Regions from separate parts of the Paenibacillus sp. FSL R5-0341 genome, predicted to be linked through region 2. Evidence: predicted binding sites of a transcription regulator. Region 2 holds the regulator's gene; the other holds the start of a gene.

The links. Region 2 encodes LexA, which represses DNA repair genes until DNA is damaged. Its sites were predicted from a motif close to CGAACATATGTTCG; they were not measured.
Positions count from the first base shown of each region.
Region 1: the regulator LexA is predicted to act here: its motif matches at 6,417-6,430, upstream of recA (recombinase RecA).

Region 1 is NZ_CP150241.1:2,452,870-2,462,250, forward strand. Features, by position in the region: gene fabG (3-oxoacyl-ACP reductase FabG) at 1-590, shown strand, start outside; gene MKX75_RS11175 (DUF3243 domain-containing protein) at 752-1,015, shown strand; gene MKX75_RS11180 (DUF3388 domain-containing protein) at 1,213-1,980, shown strand; gene MKX75_RS11185 (RodZ family helix-turn-helix domain-containing protein) at 2,047-3,099, shown strand; gene MKX75_RS11190 (hypothetical protein) at 3,173-3,337, shown strand; gene MKX75_RS11195 (YajQ family cyclic di-GMP-binding protein) at 3,492-3,983, shown strand; gene pgsA (CDP-diacylglycerol--glycerol-3-phosphate 3-phosphatidyltransferase) at 4,304-4,891, shown strand; gene MKX75_RS11205 (competence/damage-inducible protein A) at 5,000-6,256, shown strand; gene recA (recombinase RecA) at 6,500-7,564, shown strand; gene MKX75_RS11215 (regulatory protein RecX) at 7,862-8,599, shown strand; gene rny (ribonuclease Y) at 8,910-9,381, shown strand, end outside.
Region 2 is NZ_CP150241.1:3,756,747-3,766,127, forward strand. Features, by position in the region: gene MKX75_RS16730 (carbohydrate ABC transporter permease) at 1-405, opposite strand, end outside; gene MKX75_RS16735 (ABC transporter permease subunit) at 418-1,380, opposite strand; gene MKX75_RS16740 (HAD family hydrolase) at 1,941-2,732, opposite strand; gene MKX75_RS16745 (hypothetical protein) at 2,761-3,270, opposite strand; gene MKX75_RS16750 (DUF896 domain-containing protein) at 3,396-3,605, opposite strand; gene MKX75_RS16755 (LysM peptidoglycan-binding domain-containing protein) at 3,701-4,078, opposite strand; gene lexA (transcriptional repressor LexA) at 4,374-5,000, shown strand; gene MKX75_RS16765 (aldehyde dehydrogenase) at 5,111-6,412, opposite strand; gene MKX75_RS16770 (YolD-like family protein) at 7,341-7,676, opposite strand; gene MKX75_RS16775 (hypothetical protein) at 7,690-7,983, opposite strand; gene MKX75_RS16780 (hypothetical protein) at 8,155-9,012, opposite strand.

The DNA of each region.
Region 1 (9,381 bases), 1.3 Mb from region 2:
AAGGCAGTGGAAAAATCATGACCGTGTCTGCGGATCTTCGCAGCCGGGAACAGATTGAGCGCATGCGTGAGAAGCTGGAGTCGCACAATCTCATGCCAGATATCCTTGTGAACAACGCAGGAATCTCGCACTATGGGATGTTGGCTGATGTTACAGAGGAGATCTGGGATGAAGTGATGGCGATTAACCTGAAAGGCACGTTTATGTGTACACAGGAAATGATGCCGCACATGATCTCCCAAAGGTATGGCCGAATCATTAATGTATCGTCAATCTGGGGACTGTCTGGTGCTTCTTGTGAGGTGCTGTATTCCACAACCAAGGGTGGGGTGAATGCATTCACCAAAGCGCTTGCGAAAGAACTCGCACCTTCCGGAGTAACCGTAAATGCCGTTGCTCCTGGCGCCGTTCAGACATCCATGCTGAACCATCTGGATCAGAGTGAACTGAAGATGCTGGAAGAGGAAATTCCGGCAGGAAGACTTGCTCAACCTGATGAAATCTCATCACTGGTTTATTTTCTGGCCCTCCCTGAGTCAGGTTATATCAATGGGCAGATCATCAGTCCAAATGGCGGATGGCTAACGTAAACCAGCAAGAGAACTTGTCTGGCTGTGACGGAACAGGTGAAGATTGCCGAGAAGCAACCGTATTCGGATTATTTTCAAAATGCTCGTATATAAAATGTCTCGAAAGCACATATTACAACTGTTGATTTTAAATCTCATGCGACAGCTAAGGAGGATTTATCATGTCAACAGAAAAAACAGTGCTCTCCAGTTTTGACACATGGAAGAAGTTCCTGGGTGACCGCGTACTGCAAGCAGAGAAGATGGGGATGAGTGAAGATACCATCAACAAACTTGCGTATGAAATCGGTGACTTCCTCGATGAGAAAGTCGATCCGGCGAATCATTCCAACCGGGCATTGAAAGAACTATGGGATGTCGGCGATGCAGATGAGCGTCGTACGATTGCGTGCCTGATGGTCAAATTGGCCAAACAAAACGCATAAGATTTCAGATGAAGAGCTCCCGCAAGGGGGCTTTTCTCTAATGATTACAAACGGATTACAGAGCTGTTCTTGTAATTCATTTTCATTTTATATATCATTAACGTGACCCATTTTTAGAAGATGTCTCAGATTGTTGTCCAGTGGACACGTTCTGTTGCTGTCGAATAATGTGGAATAATGCATTACGGGGTGTTGAAATGGAATCTAAACAATGGTACATGGAATATAAAATACATAAGAACAGACCTGGTTTGTTAGGCGATATTGCCTCTATGCTGGGGATGCTTGAAGTAAATATATTGACCATTAACGGTGTAGAAGGCAAAACCCGAGGTATGCTACTTGAATCGGATGATGATGAGAAGATTCGTTTGCTTGGTGAAATGCTTGCCAAAGTAAACAGCATCACCGTATCGGCTTTGCGTCAACCTAAATTGGTGGATATTCTGGCCGTACGTCATGGCAGATACATTGACCGTGACTCGGATGATCGCAAGACATTTCGTTTTACACGAGATGAACTTGGGTTACTTGTGGACTTTTTGGGTGAAGTATTTAAGAGGGAAGGTAATCAGGTCATCGGCTTGCGCGGAATGCCTCGTGTTGGCAAGACGGAGTCCATTATTGCGGGTAGCGTATGTGCAATGAAGCGTTGGACGTTTGTTTCCTCCACACTTCTTCGTCAGACCATAAGGAGCCAGCTCTCCGAGGACGAATTGAACCCAAACAATGTGTTCATTATCGACGGTATTGTTAGCACCATCCGCTCCAGTGAGCGGCATTACAACCTGTTGCAGGATATTATGACCATGCCTAGCACCAAAGTTATTGAACATCCGGATATTTTTGTACAGGAATCTGAATATGATTTTAATGATTTTGATATTATTATTGAACTTCGCAACAATCCGAATGAAGAAATTATTTATGATACGTTTACGGCTAGCTACACCGATGAATTGTAAGGAACCGTACGGAATCATGGAATAGATTAGCAACAACTCATGAGATAAACATAAGGAGGAGATGGCATGTCTGAACTGGGTCAGCAGTTAAGAGAGGCCCGGCTGCAAAAAGGGATGAGTCTTGACGATGTACAGGAAATGACAAAAATTCGCAAGAGGTATCTGGAGGCCATAGAAGCAGGAGACTACAAAGTGCTGCCGGGCAGCTTCTATGTGCGTGCTTTCATTAAAACCTATGCGGAGACCGTGGGACTGAACCCTGATGAGCTGCTGGAGGGACACAAAAAAGACGTACCGGCAGAAGAGGCGGAAGCAACGATGGAACCGGTTATTCAGAAGCGTTCCAGCCGTCCGGTTGAGCGTAGTAATCGATGGATGTCAGTTGCACTGATGTGGACATTCCCGATTCTGATTGTTGTTTTATTGTATGCTTACGTTGTGTTGAATAAGGATGATCCTGAGGATAACCAAGGGCTGGACTCGGTCAAAATTACAGACAGTCAGCAGCAGCCTGAGGATAAACCGGATCAACCTGCAGACAACGGACAGGCGTCTAACCCTCCTGCGACGGATTCAGGCACTGATGAGGGTACTGGTGAAGGTGACACTGGTGGTAACGGTGGTGGTGCGGACACTGAAGGACAGACGGATGGTCAAACTGATGGCCAAACAGACGGACAGACGGGTGAAGATCAGGAAGAACCGACAGACAATTCACCTTCTACTGTAACGGTTGCAGAAGATGGGAAATCCGGGAATATTACGAACTTCAAAGTCAACGGAAGTGCAGGTAAGCCTGTTACGGTTACGATCAAAGCAACAGGTCATAGCTGGCTGGAAGTGTACAAGGGCGAGAACTCCAGCGGAGAGAAGTTGGAATATGGTAATACAGCCGAAGGCGACAGCTTTACCTTTGAGCTGGATAGTGCAGGTATGTATATTAAGTCCGGTTACGCTGCAGCGACCACGATTGAGGTTGGTGGGCAAGTTGTAACGGATGGCAAGGCGACCAATCGGATCCGTCTGCAGCTTGGTGAAGACAGTGGCAGTACTGCTTCTTCTACAGGTGTTGAAAATGGATCTACGGACGGTACAGAGGGTACCACTGACAGCGAATAACCGAGTCAACTGCAGGAGACAATAACGTTGTCTTAACTTGCAGTTAACTTTTGGTGAAGTGAGGTGGGTGGCTATGACAGTCAGCTGGATCGTAACGGGTTTAGGCATCATTGTCAGCCTCCTGGGTTATTACCTGACTCCAAGTGCTTGGGGTTACGGAATATTGGGTTTTGGACTTGCACATGTGCTTTTGGGTGTGCTCGATATGTTCAGACAGCCCAACCGCAGCCGCTATTAGTTGGAAGCTGGACCAGCAAGCATTTTTGGCAACCACCTCAAGTGGAAGCCAAAAATGCTTTTTTCTTTGTACAAAATGCCTTGAAATTAGACTTTTGCTTAAGGTATCCTCTATAATGTTACAGAACATACGATTAACTGAAAGGGTGACTGGTTTGAGTTCAGAAAATTCATTTGATATCGTGTCCAAAATGGACTTGCAAGAACTGACAAATGCCGTTACACAAACCGAGAAGGAAATTGGCACTCGTTATGACTTCAAGGGCAGCAAGAGCAGTCTGAAACTGGATAAGGATGCGTTAACGATCGTATCTGATGATGAGACCAAACTCAAGGCTGTCATTGATGTGCTGCAATCCAAAATGGCAAAGCGTGGTCTACCATTGAAAAACATTGATTATGCCAAAGTAGAGCCAGCGTCTTCTGGTACAGTCCGCCAGCGTTTGAATTTCAAACAGGGGATTGATCAGGACATCGCCAAGAAAATCAATATTCTTATTCGGGACTCCAAGATGAAAGTGAAGAGTCAGATTCAGGGAGACCAGCTGCGGGTAACTGGTAAGAGTAAAAATGATTTGCAAGCAGTAATGCAGCTGTTAAACGGTGCTAACCTGCCTCTGGATTTGCAATATACAAATTTCAAGTAATATGGCCTTTTTGTAGCAAAAGTGTTTTTTGACACGCTATTGGGCGTATATTATACTAAGTGTGCATTGCTGGCAGTCATGCATCAAGTCCAGTCCTCATCGTTTGCTGACTTTGTGAAAAGCAGTACATCTTCTGGAAGTCACCGGAACGTTTAAAGCGGTTTTGCTTTTGAGCGGTTGACTTTATTTTTTGCGTTTCTACATAGTGGGATCATGTTAATTTGGATTGACATTGAAACTGTACATTTCATGTTCCGGATGATGATAACGGGATTATGATGAATGTTTGGAGTAATGGAGGATATGAGGGAGGGCGTCTTGTGAATTTACCCAACCGGATTACGCTTGCACGAATTTGCTTAATCCCTTTTTTGATGGTGTTCCTGCTCGTGGATTTTCCATTTTATCCAGAGCCGCTTCAGCTTGGAAGTTTTTCGCTTCCGTATAATCAACTGATTGCTGCTGTTATTTTTATCATCGCCGCAAGCACAGATGGAATTGACGGATACCTTGCGCGGAAAAATAACATGGTTACCAATCTGGGAAAATTGCTTGATCCACTCGCAGACAAGCTGTTGGTCACTGCAGTATTGATCTCGCTTGTGGAGATGGGCAAGCTGGATTCCTGGATTGCAGTTGTTATTATTAGTCGTGAGTTTGCAGTTACCGGCTTGCGTCAAATTGCATTGCTGGATGGTTCGGTTGTCGCCGCCAGTGCATGGGGCAAGCTGAAAACGGTAGTGCAGATTGTGGCGATTGTGCTGTTGCTGTTAAACAATTTCCCGTTTTCGTACACGGGTATTCACGTCGATATTATCGCGGTATGGGCTGCAGCGCTTATTACCATCTGGTCGGGTATCGATTACTTTATCAAAAACAAAAACCTGCTTCATTTAACAAAAGCATAATGGTTTGCTGTTAAAATGGGTAATCAAGAAGGAAGCATTGGGTCAAGGGCAATAGGAATTTATCCTATTGCCCTTTGATCACTCACCACGTGTACAGGAGGATGCTCAATGAAGGCAGAAATCATTGCAGTTGGCACAGAGCTACTGCTTGGACAAATCGTCAATACCAATGCCAGATACCTATCCCGTGAATTGGCTGCGATGGGGATCGATGTATATTTCCAAACGGTGGTTGGGGACAACCTGAATCGGCTCAGTGAAGCCATTCGCATTGCGCAGGGTCGTGCAGACGTTATTTTATTTTCCGGCGGCATTGGGCCTACCCAAGATGATCTGACCAAGGATGCGCTTGCAGCTGTTCTTAATCGGAAATTGCATATCGATCGAATGGCTATGGACAAAATCGAGAGCTTTTTCAGAGATCGTAATGTGGATATGACAGAGAATAACCGACGTCAGGCGATCGTTATTGATGGTGGCACACCTCTGGCTAATGAAACGGGCCTTGCGGCAGGAAATGCGATCTCTGACAATGATAAATATTATGTTGTGATGCCTGGACCACCTAAAGAGCTGATTCCAATGTTTGAACAAGAAGTCAAGCCTTGGCTGTTCCAGCATGTACTTACAGAAGAGATGCCGATCTACTCCCGAATGCTCAAATTCGCAGGTATTGGTGAATCTGCTCTGGAGGATCGACTTCTGGACCTGATTGACGCGCAGACAGACCCTACGATTGCTCCTTACGCGAGCGAAGGCGAAGTTACAGTACGTGTCTCCACCAAGGCCGCGAGTGAGGGAGAGGCGAAGCTGAAGCTGGATGCGATGGAAGTCCAGATTCGGGAACGTTTGACAGAACATCTCTACGCGAACGAGGATGTGCCTATAGAGTACACCATTGTAACTATGATGTCTGACATGGGTCTGACGCTTAGCGCAGCGGAGAGCTGTACAGGAGGGCTTGTCATGCAAAGTCTGACTTCTGTACCCGGAAGTGCTTCGATGCTTAAAGGCGGAATTGTGTGTTACTCCAATGAAATTAAAGAAAAGCTGCTGAATGTGCCTCATGATTACCTGGAAGGTGAAGATGCGCCTGGCGCGGTAAGTCCAGAGGTTGCTAAAGTGCTTGCTGAGCAGATCCGCATGATTGGTGATGCTGATTTTGGCCTGGCCGTTACCGGTGTGGCTGGACCGGGATATTCGGAACGCAAGCCACCTGGACTTGTCTTCATCGCTCTTGCTGAACGTGGAAAAGAGACGGAAATTCATGAGCTGCGCATCAATGGTAATCGTGAGACGGTTCGCATTCGTTCAGCTAAAGCGATTCTCTATCGCTTATGGCAAAAACTTGTGGCAATGGATTGATTAGTTAACCACATGGATTGCATTTGCAGTTCCAAGCAAGTATAATTAAGGAAGACGGAAGAACCGTAGAATTAGGCTTTACAGCCTTGTTTACGGTTCTTTTTTCTGTTTAATGGAAAGTTTCTTTGAGGAAGAGGCGCCTCGGCCTTTACAAAAAAAACGAATGTATGTTCGAAAAAAAGCTTGGCAAACGTGTTAAAACAAGGTATCATTATCTTATAAACAGTAAAGGGTGTGAGCTTATTGTCAGACCGTCGTGCCGCGCTTGATATGGCGCTCCGTCAAATAGAGAAGCAATTTGGTAAAGGATCCATCATGAAACTGGGTGAGTCCACTCATATGAACGTGGAAATTATTCCCAGTGGTTCCTTGGCTTTGGATATTGCATTAGGAACAGGCGGCTTGCCTAAAGGCCGTATTGTTGAAATATATGGACCTGAATCTTCAGGTAAAACAACTGTTGCATTGCATGCGATTGCTGAAGTACAACGTGTTGGTGGACAAGCAGCATTTATCGATGCCGAGCATGCTCTTGATCCTCAATATGCAAGCAAATTGGGTGTTAACATTGACGAATTGCTTCTATCTCAGCCAGATACGGGTGAGCAAGGGCTGGAAATTGCAGAAGCTCTTGTACGCAGTGGTGCAGTAGATATCGTGGTTATTGACTCCGTAGCTGCATTGGTTCCAAAAGCAGAGATTGAAGGCGAAATGGGTGATTCACACGTCGGTTTGCAAGCGCGTTTGATGTCTCAGGCGCTACGTAAATTGTCTGGTGCAATCAGCAAATCCAAAACAATTGCAATCTTCATCAACCAGCTTCGTGAGAAAGTCGGCGTTATGTTTGGTAACCCGGAAACAACACCTGGTGGTCGTGCTCTGAAGTTTTATTCCACAGTACGTCTGGATGTACGTCGTATTGAGAGTATCAAATCAGGCAATGACATGATTGGTAACCGTACTCGTATTAAAGTTGTGAAAAACAAAGTAGCACCTCCGTTTAAACAAGCGGAAGTGGATATCATGTACGGTGAGGGTATCTCGAGAGAAGGCAGTATCATTGACATTGGTACAGAGCTGGACATCGTTAATAAAAGTGGTGCATGGTACTCATACGAAGGCGAGCGTTTAGGACAAGGACGTGAGAACGCGAAGCAGTTCATGAAAGAGCATAAAGACATTGCTGAAATCATTGAACAAAAAATTCGTGTAGCTAGTAACTTGACTACTGCAGTTCCTGCGCCAACTAGTGAAGAGCAACAAAAAGAAGCAGAAGAAGAACAAGAACTGTTTGAAATCAACGAGTAATCCTCCCAAACCCTCCCTTGTGGGGAGGGCCCGGAGGGAGTTGCCCTCTGGACTCCGTAAACTTGCCTGATTGAGTTTGGCTCGATCTGGATAAGGAATTATGGTGGGAGTGCTCTCGCTGTCCAACAGCCCCTGTCCTAGTGGACAGGGGCTGTTGGCACGCTGACTGTCAGAGGTGACTGTGGAGATAAAGGCCGGGCTGAGTTCCCGGCCTTTTGTGTTAGCGTCCGCTGTTTTCTTGTTAAGATGTGCTTAGTATAGTTAGCATGAAAATGTGTTATGAAAGGGGAGACCTGAATGGATCAACATGACGAGGATTTATATGAAGAAGCAGAACGGGATGGCCTCTCCCAATTTCCAGACAACGAAGAACTTACCATTACACGGGTAGAACGCACGAAGAGCAGGCAAGCTCGTTATCGAATTACTTTTGGCATCCACTCCATTACGGTTCTTGAAGATGTGATGATTAAATACAGGATGACGCAAGGCAATACGTTTATGAAGAAGGATCTGGAGGAAATCATCGTAGCGGACGAGCGACAGCGGACGTATGCACAGTCTCTGCGCTTTCTGGAGCATAAGCCGCGTACACGTCATGAATTAAGTCAGAAACTTCGTCAGAAGGAGTTTGCTGCGCCTTTGATTGAAGAGGCGCTGGATCGGCTTGAGCGAGAGAACCTGGTGGATGACGATCTATTTGCGAAGGAATGGACAAGACAGCGTATGGAGGGCAAGCGGAAGGGAAAACTGTGGATAAGGCAAGAGCTGCGTCAAAAGGGCATTGCCAATGATCTCATTGTTGAAGCACTCGAAGGTGTAAGTGCGGATGCGGAATTTGAGACTGCTTTGAGCGCAGGACGCAAAAAATGGAATCAGGTCAAAGGGGACGTCAAAGAGAAGAAACATAAAACGCTTCCCTTCCTGATGAGACGTGGTTTTTCAATGGATATGGTGCGCCGGGTCGTGAATTGTTTAATTGAAGAAGATGAGGCTGTGGACCCTGAAGATGACGAAGCGTTGTTATGGGATTAGCAGACTGGAGTCTCTATACTGCATTCTCTTGACAATTTCTTTCGTCAAATACTAAAATGGACATGAGTCTGTAAGAAATGGACAACCCTTTTTCCTTCCAAAAAAGCGGTTTCGGTTTCTTAAGATTTATACCATTCTTAATTATGGGTTCGCTGGAAACAGTGAATAGTACGTGGAAACATGTACATGTGAAATGAAAATCGGCGGGGGATCGCCGTGAGTATTCGTTATTCCCAAAAATATGTAAGGTTTGAAAACTGCAAATTAACCCAAGGAATGCCTTGGAGGAACCAACGAGGAGGTGAACAGTATGGAACCTGCAATCATGATCGCTCTCGTTGTGGCCGCGCTAATCATTGGGTTCGGAGTAGGATATTTTATTCGCAAATCTCTTGCAGAGGCTAAAATCTCTAGTGCGGAACAAGCTGCCGTACAAATCGTGGAGAACGCGAAGAAAGAGGCAGAAGCACTGAAGAAAGAAACGGTGCTGGAAGCGAAGGATGAAATCCATCGCATTCGTGCTGAAGCTGAAAAAGACACTCGTGAACGTCGGAACGAAATTCAACGACAAGAAAGACGATTGTTGCAAAAAGAAGAGTCGCTGGATAAAAAATTGGAATCACTCGAACGTAAAGAAGAGCAAGTGGCTAACAAAGAGAAACGAATTGATGAGACACAGCAGCAGATCGAAATGATCTACAAAAACCAGGTGACGGAACTGGAACGTATATCTAACCTCACTATGGAAGACGCACGCAGTATCATACTGTCCAACGTAGAAC
Region 2 (9,381 bases):
GAATCCAAGGGAATTAATCAAGACATAGTTTGGAATCAATCCACCACTGAAGAACATCGTGAACACGGCGAACATTGTCAAAAACTTGCGGCCCATCAACCTCTTTTTGGATAAGGCATAGGCGAAGATAGTTGTCATGAACATCGAAATCAACGTACCTACCACGGTGTAAATAATCGTATTTTTATAATTGGTCCAGAACATACTGTCACGTGAGATGGTCTTGTATGTCTCCACATTGAATCCTCTTGGGAACAAACTTACTTTGCCTGAGTTAATATAGGACTCACTACTGAAGGATTGTGCTACGACATTCAAGAATGGATAGAGCGTTATAAATACCACGAACAGCAGAAAGATGACATTAAATACTTTAAATACCTTGTAAGATCTGGATTCCTGCATGGTGCTCCTCCTTTACCATAAGCTTCTTTGTGTCAGTCTGCGTGAAATGGCATTTACGGAGAACACCAGAATCAGACCGATCAGCGATTCGAACAAGCCAATTGCGGTAGCATAACTGAAGTTACTGGATTCCAGTCCGACCCGATACAGGTAAGTGGAGATCACATCAGATGTCTCGTAGATCAGCGGATTGTACAAGAGTAAGATTTTTTCAAATCCAACAGCCAGGAAATTACCCATGTTCAAGATCAACAACGTCACAATCGTTGGCAAGATTCCTGGAATCGTTACGTGAATCGTTTGCTTCCAGCGGTTGGCACCATCAATACGTGCAGCTTCATACAAAGAATCATCAATGGTTGTCAGTGCGGCGAGATACAGTATCGCTCCCCAACCCATACCCTGCCATACCTCTGACGTGATGTAGATTGTTCTGAACCACTCAGCCCGCTGCATAAAAGGTATATTGTCTCCGGTGAAAAAAGCCACCAGTCCATTAATGGAACCATTCACTGCTGTCAACTGCAGGATCATACCTGCAACGATAACGATGGACAGAAAGTGAGGCAGATAAGACGCGGTCTGTACAAACTTTTTGAATCGTTTACTCTTCACTTCGTTAAGCATCAAGGCAAAAATGATGGGAACCGGGAATGTAAAGAGCAACGCGAGTCCGCCCAACATCAGCGTATTACCGAATACTCTCCAGAAGGTAGGGTCTTCAATAAACATTTTGAAGTATCTTAACCCAACCCATGTTTCTCCAAATATACTGCCCCCCGGAACAAAACGTCTGAAGGCAATCACATTACCAATCATCGGTCCATATTTAAAAATAATGAGGTAGATGATGGGAAGGATTAATAGTGAATACAGCTGCCAGTCTTTGCGGAACAAGGTTCCTGCGGTTTGTAATCTGCTCTCTTTACGTAAAGATGTCATGGTTAGTGTTGTTTTAGCGGTTTCCGACTCCATGTTTTTTCACTCCGATCCAGGACTTGATAGGTAAAAACGAATTCATGTACAACTCCCATCGCTTCTTCTTTTTGTAGAAGACAACCAATCCCTCAACTTCACCCCCACTGCGAAATAGATAGTAGCTAAATGTAAGCGATGTCATTTTAATGTGTTATGTAGAATCACACAATCCAAAGTGCTTCACATCATTCATTAGCACTTAATAGGTGGTGTGATCTCCAAATCAAAAGAAGGTGTTCATAATAGGTGAAGCGCTTACAATATGTCTAAAATAATAATAAGCAACAACTCCTGCTTTCATTCAAATGAAGTAAGTCAAAAGAAATTGCTCTAGGACAATCTAAATACTAGTCATACTAGTATGTTAGTTATATTCTAATCCAGCTTCCTCCTAATTTCAATAACTTTTAGCAAATATAATTGTTATCTCATTTAACAAGGTCAATTAGCCAACCTGCCCAAATAAAAAAACATTGGTAACTTCACGAACGACATCATCGTTCATTGAAGCTTCCAATGTTTCAGGGTGCTGAGGAAAGATGTTATAGCTGATCTGCTCAGAAATTAGCTATAAGCTGATCCAGTTCAGATAAATGCGTTATTTCATGGTCAGGCGCATACGTTTCATTGTTGGTCTTATGCTCACGGTTAATCCATACGGATTGGATGCCAGATGATAAAGCACCACGAATATCAGTCGTCAACTTGTCTCCAACCATCATGCTCTCTTCAGGTTTAACACCCAGTTTACTCAAAGCATGTTCAAATATGGATGGATCCGGTTTTCCTTTTCCAAAGTTACCCGAGATAATAATCTCATCAAAGAAAGGAGTCAATTCAGGCACACCGTCCAACTTCTCTTGTTGCAAAGCAGGACAACCGTTCGTTAACAACAAAAGTTTGTAATCTCCTTGCAACTTACGCAAGGTATCCATCGTTTCTTCGTACACATGGGGTCTGGATCTCCGTTCTACTCCAAACTGTGAGGCAAGCTGTTCAGCAAGATCTTCCCGATCTACACCTAACTTCAACAAGCCACGACGCCAGGATTCTTTACGGTAAACAGGAGCAAGCTGTTCCAACTGACGGAACTCAGGTTGATCCCCACCAGTAAAGTTAGCCCATAGTCCTTCAAACGGATTGATTCCAATCATTTTGGTAAAAGGAAAGGTCTCATATGATTCATACAGTCCACGTGCCTCGTTACGAACGGCTTCTTCAAGTTCTTCCGGTTTAACCCCAGTCTCTTGCGCTGCGATTAGACAAGTCTCATGAAAAGCTTCTCGAACACTACGCTCATCCCATAATAAAGTATCATCTAGGTCGAACAAAATCGCTTTTAACGCCATTCCGATCATCTACCCCTTTATGCAATAATTACTTTTCGACGGTTTCCACGGTGATCTGGTGTGCTTTTGCAAACTTCAACAAACGTTCTGCAATCGCATCTGTATCGTAGCGGTTCAATAACTTGGTAAACACCCATCTTTTACCGCGACTGTTATGTTCAATAACGATTGTACCTGGTTCAATTCTGAATTTTACGATATCGTCAACGCCGATTGAACGTTCACGGTTACCCTTCGTCGTAATAATCCGATTACTGCTAATCTTGATGTACGGACGACGAAGCATGAAGATGACAGCTAAAAATACGTAAAGCAGCATGGTCACCCAGTCCCAAGTTGTCATTGGAGCTTGTACAAGGAATGTGCTCATAAACAGATACAAAAAGGCGAGACCGATCAAAAATATAGGGAACAACAGGCTGCGTCCTTTAAAGACTTCTTCACCTGGTGTACCTGTAATTGGTTGACCACTTTTTTTGCGTTGCTGATTTAACTGCTTGGAATTTTTCTTAACCGTTCTCTCGAACGAACGCGACATGAGAATCCCCCTTATGTGTCTTTGTATCGGCTTACATAACTGTAAACCAACATTTCCCCCTATAGATTGCACACTCAAAATAACAGGAAGAAACCTAAATATCATAAATGATATCATAGGTTTCGTTAGTGTTTGAGTTTGCCTTGGTGGCCTTTGTCATTCTCATCATCAACAATCTCAATGGTATCCAGTTGCTGTCTGAAATTGCTGCGAATATTACTCAAATAAATCTCTCTTAGTTCGGCACGTTCAGCAAGTTCTTCCTCTGACAAACCAGTGGACTTTTGCTTACGAGCCAATTCATTAATGCGTGCTACCAGACTATCTATATCCAAGCTTGTCCCCTCCAAAAATACAAAGTCATATTAACTTTGCCATGATAAAGGCAGCTTGTCAAGCTGACACGCACTAACACTCATTCATGTGCATTTTATTCTGCAAATTGCGGTAGAGCTAAAACTTGTCCCACTTGGATCGAAGTCGTCTGAAGTTGATTCACTTTCTTAATTGCTTCTATATAAATACGTGTATCCATATTCATCGGTTTATGTTCCAAAGAAATACTCCATAATGTTTCCCCTTGTGAAACGGCTATCTTTCCTCCAGGCAGAACATCATTCTCATTGCCAGCAAATACAGTTAAAACAGTGCTGCATCCAATAAATATAATCAAAGAAGTAATGGCTACCTTTAACATCCATGAAGAAATCTTGAAACGTGCTAAAACCTTCTTGTAGTTCCCTATGTTAGACTTCACCAGTTCCGAATTCATCGGTTCATAAATGCTTTGATAAGTAGAATATCTCATTAAATAGCCGCCTCCAAACGTTTGTTCCTATCTGTTGGAATCAATATAACACGAACACTTGTTTTGTTCAATAGGTTTTTAGAACAATTGTTCGCTTATTTTTCGAAGGAGAAATATCTGAATTGAAGTCATGTATAAAGCATTTGCAGTATTTTGCTCCGACTTTTGGACAAATTCTGTTCTAATAGTTAAAAAACACTGATTTAATGGCATTTTATTTAGAACTTATGTTTGTACGAACGGAGGTTCTATGTTATAATTTTCCCAAACGTTACTAAAATGGGGTTGATACGGTATGTCGAAGATATCCAGCAGGCAGCAGGCTATTCTGGAGTTTATACGAAATGAAGTCCGGTTGAAGGGGTATCCTCCTTCCGTACGAGAAATTGGTGAAGCGGTTGGACTGGCTTCCAGCTCAACAGTACATGGACATTTGGATCGTTTGGAGAAAAAAGGTTTGATCCGACGCGACCCTACCAAGCCAAGAGCTATTGAGCTTTTGAGCCAGGAAGAATCGGAGCACTCTCATCAATTTGCTCATAGCGTTGCACGTATTCCTGTCGTTGGTAAGGTTACAGCGGGTGTTCCGATTACTGCAACCGAGAACATTGAAGACTACTTCCCTCTTCCTACGCATTATGTAGGCGAACAGAAAGTATTTATGCTTTCGGTAGTCGGAGATAGTATGGTGGAAGCTGGAATCGTTAACGGAGATTATGTTATTGTCCGTCAACAGCAAACTGCTGATAACGGTGATATTGTAGTCGCAATGACTGAAGATGATGAAGCTACAGTGAAAACGTTCTATAAAGAGAAAGATCATATTCGCCTTCAACCGGAGAATGCGACCTTTGAACCTTTACGTTTGAAACATGTTAGTATTCTGGGTAAAGTCATCGGCCTTTTCCGAGATATTCATTAATATTTAACTTGAGTAACAAAATTAGATGCAATGCATGAAATACGAAAAGAGGTTGTCCTGATGAACAGGACAACCTCTTTTTTTCATGTTTATGTTATTTTATTGGCTAATTATTCACTGCGTTTCAGAACACTTTTGTGATGGGAAAATACATCAAAGCTCTGTTGTCCGTGATATGAGCCCATACCACTCTCTCCTACACCACCAAACGGGAGATAATGTGATGTCATATGAGAAAGTGTGTCATTAATACATCCCCCACCGAAGGATACTTGATTAAGAACCTGTTCCTGCAGTTGCTCATTCTGTGTGAAGAGATATAGCGCCAATGGTTTTGGCCGGCGTACAATCTCATCCAGCATCGGGTTGAGGTCATTGTACGTAAATACAGGAAGAATCGGACCGAATATCTCTTCTTGCATGACAGGTGATTCCCAGTTCACATTTCCAAGCACAGTCGGCTCAATAAGCAATTGCTCACGTACAGAACGTCCACCTAAGAGCGTTGTACCATCTGTGAGGAATTTCGATAACCGATCGAAGTTACGTGCGTTGACAATATGCGGGAAATCAGCGTTCTGGAGCACATCATCTCCAAATTTATCTTTGATCTCTGCGCCAATCAGATTGATCAATTCGTCATGAACTTGTTCATGTACAAGCAAATAATCTGGAGCAACGCAAGTTTGCCCAGCATTCAGGAACTTACCACGAACAATACGTTGGGCTACCAGCTTCAGATCTGCATCACTATGGACAATAGCAGGACTTTTACCGCCCAACTCAAGAGTTACAGGAGTCAGGTGCTCTGCAGCTGCCTTCATAACAATGCGGCCTATACCTGTACTGCCTGTGAAGAAAATATAATCAAACTTCTCTTTCAACAATGCTGTGCTAGCCTCAACTTCCCCTTCCATAACGGCAATATACTCCTGTGGGAAGATCTCCTGAATCAGATCAAACGTCAGACGAGACACGGCTGGTGTTAATTCAGATGGCTTGATAACTGCACAGTTACCGGCTGCAATTGCTCCAATCAGTGGACCGAAGGCCAGTTGGAAAGGATAGTTCCAAGGTGCAATAATAAGCGCCACTCCGTATGGTTCAGGGTAAATGGTGCTCACCCCATCCGGCATAGCCGAATTCGTTGGGACTTGTTTTGGTGCAGCCCATTCCTGCAGGTGTTCTAATGCGAAATCCAGCTCTCCCAGCACAATGCGAATCTCGGAACCGTAAGCTTCCGCCTCAGATTTGTTCAAATCTGCCCGAAGTGCATCTTGAATCCGTTGCTGATACTTTTCAATTCCCTTTCTAAGCTGTTGAAGCGCATTAATCCGATATTCGATATTTTTAGTTTGACCTGTATAAAAAAATGTACGTTGTTCTGTCACCAGTTGTTTTGCTTGATCCATATTAACATCTCCAATTAATTATTTAAAATTAAATTGCTCAAAATTTAATTAAAGTATACCTCTTTTATATGAAACTTTCAACATACAAATGAAACATTAATTTGAAAGTACTTGAAAGTTGGTGGAGTTCTGAGAGTGTGATTGTTAGTATGACTTTTATTATGATGGTTATCAGGTTCTCTTAATAGACTGCTATGTAAGTCTTTCGCTTTCGATTCTCGATAAAGTTTACTCCCCTTTAGAAAGAAATCTAACGATAGCCTCCCTTTGATAGGAAACAACAAGATAGGTGACACTCGTATTGCGCTATAACAAACATGCAGTGATACAATTCATTAAATACATAGCTTAAGTAACATATATAAAAAAACTCCCTTTATATTTAATGAAAAGAGAGTTTTTACGGTTTACGTTTAACTAAATCTACCTACTAGTCTACTATGTTATTTTGTTATACAAATGTAATACTTTGTTATGCACAGATAATTTATATTGGTTGCTGAAGAATGAATCGGGGGACATTTTGGGGGGATTTTGTGGGCACTTTGATTTTTCTTTAAATATATAGGTACTTGCCCACAAAAAGAAAAACCCCTCAGCGCTAGAGCGCCAAGGGATTGAGCTATTAGTACAAAGTAATATATTGATCGCGTTCCCATTGGTGGACTTGTGTGCGGTTTATGTGCGATAGCGTCATATGATTGTTTTCTTCAATATATACGCGCTAAATACGGAATATATTAAAAACATACGTTCGTAGATAATCATACCTTTTCACGATCTGGGGGACGTTTGGGGGATGATTTGGGGGACGCCCCCCAAGCTTCAAATGAGCTGTCAGTACAGTACTTTCGAAGCATTCTGGAACAATACTATATAATAGAAGAAAAAAACTGAGCCCTTGGGATAATCCCTTGGGCTCGATCAATTATAAACTTGCCTCAGCGATCTCTTCAATCTTGATCCAACTGTAATCCTCTTCACCTCTGACAAGCTTAATTCTTCTATTTGGCCTATCAATTGATGCAACAACACCTCTTATCTCCTCATCGTCAAAAGGATTAAACACCGTCAACGTAACCGACCTGCATTCCTTGTAAGACTCCATGATCAACTCTTCGATGAGCTGTACTTCCTGATCGTCCAGAATAGGCTTGCCACGTCTCTCTTGCACATTCATTTCATTGAGATATGCCTCCCGATGCTCAGGAAGGATTATGCGAGATCCTTCATAAATACCGTTACCCGACAATTTACTCGCCATAGTTCATTCCTCCTCAATATTCAGTCCAGTATTTAATGTTGCTTGCTCCGTTTAATGGCAGCGCTTCTTTAAACATTAGCTTTTCAGCTTCACGTTCCCAACCTTCGAGGATAACGATATTCGACGTGTCAGACCTATCTTCCCAATGTATGTATTCCGCAGCAACAAGAGCGTCCAGAGCAAGCATAACGTCTGGTTTATGCTTGCCTGTTTTGACAGTCAATTCATGGATTGTAGGAAACCTACGCCGTCCACCTTTGTAGTTATATAAGATCCGAAGGACCTTCCTTTGATAATCCGTTAACATGCAGCTCACCTCTTCAACATTATATGCGAACACACGTTCTTTTATCAACAACAAAAATACCTGGCCCTTAGACCAGGTATATCTAGTTTGTACTCAATCGGAGAGAGTTATACTATTGTCTTCATCTGTTCTGGTTTTCACTCTACCGAAAACGGTAAGCAGAAATACATTCTATTTCTTTCTCAAAATTGCAATCTTTGTTTCACCTTTACCGGCAAGAATGATTTCAAAATGTTTAAAAACCCATTCTGATTTATTCAGTTTTTTATTAATTTTGGAAAAAGTCGAATTTTCTCGATACCCATAGATTCTTGGATTCATTCTGAATAGATATTTAAGGGAAAATCCATAAGCATCAAATACTATATTCCCTCCTTTGTTAAGGATAAAATAGTATTCTTTAAGTAGTCTTTCTAAATCATTATCAGAATACCAAAGAGCACCTTTAATATCGAAAATTATATCTACTTTATCAATATTATTACCCTTGAGAAAATTCCGAGCATCCATAGCATTGTTATTCCCCAACAGATATGTAAAGTTATTTTCAGTTGTTAGATGATCATTAGGCGCAGTGATATCAGTTGCAACAACTATTGAATTCGGGTATCTTTTTGAAATGTCATATTCATATTTTCCTATGTTGGCTGAAGGACTAAAAATGATGCTCTTTTGAAAACTTACTCCCTTGGTTTGTAGATTATTGAGAATAGTATCTAACCAATGGATGCTTTTATTATAAAGATACGTGGGTTCATACCAGTCGCTCAATTCTCCTCCAAAAGAATATTTTAATTGAGTTTGTTTCCTACCTAAAAGCAAAATAATTAAAGCTAATATATAGGCGATCAGGTTAAATCCTGCTGCAGGAAATAAGATATATAATGGATACGTGGAGATCTGATAGTCCATTTTATACAAGCCATAAAATGATATTAATAATGATAATATCATCAGCGCCCATGCTATTTTTTTTAGAGAAACTATTCTTTTTTGTAACTTAGTACAAAACAAATACACATTAGTCAAATTAATTTTTGAAATGATAGATGCACCCCTTTTTTTGTTTATTAAGCTTCCATAGGATTATCTCAGAACTTCCCTATATAGTAAATAAGTATTATAATTATATAGATAAATAGACTCATATATGGAGGTTAAAATGATTAAGGACCTACTCATCGCTGAAAAAAAAGGTTACTCTGTTTGCTTAGTTTTTGAAGATAATACGAAGTACATAGGAAATGTTACAATGTCATCCGATAAAAAAAGAGTGAAAGTGAAGCACCAACAAGGTGTTGAATGGATTCCACTGAATGAAATATCCAGCTGCTCTCTCTCGATTCCGATAAACCCACCTACACAATGAGAGTAATTTAAAGCCACTCTTTTTTTCAG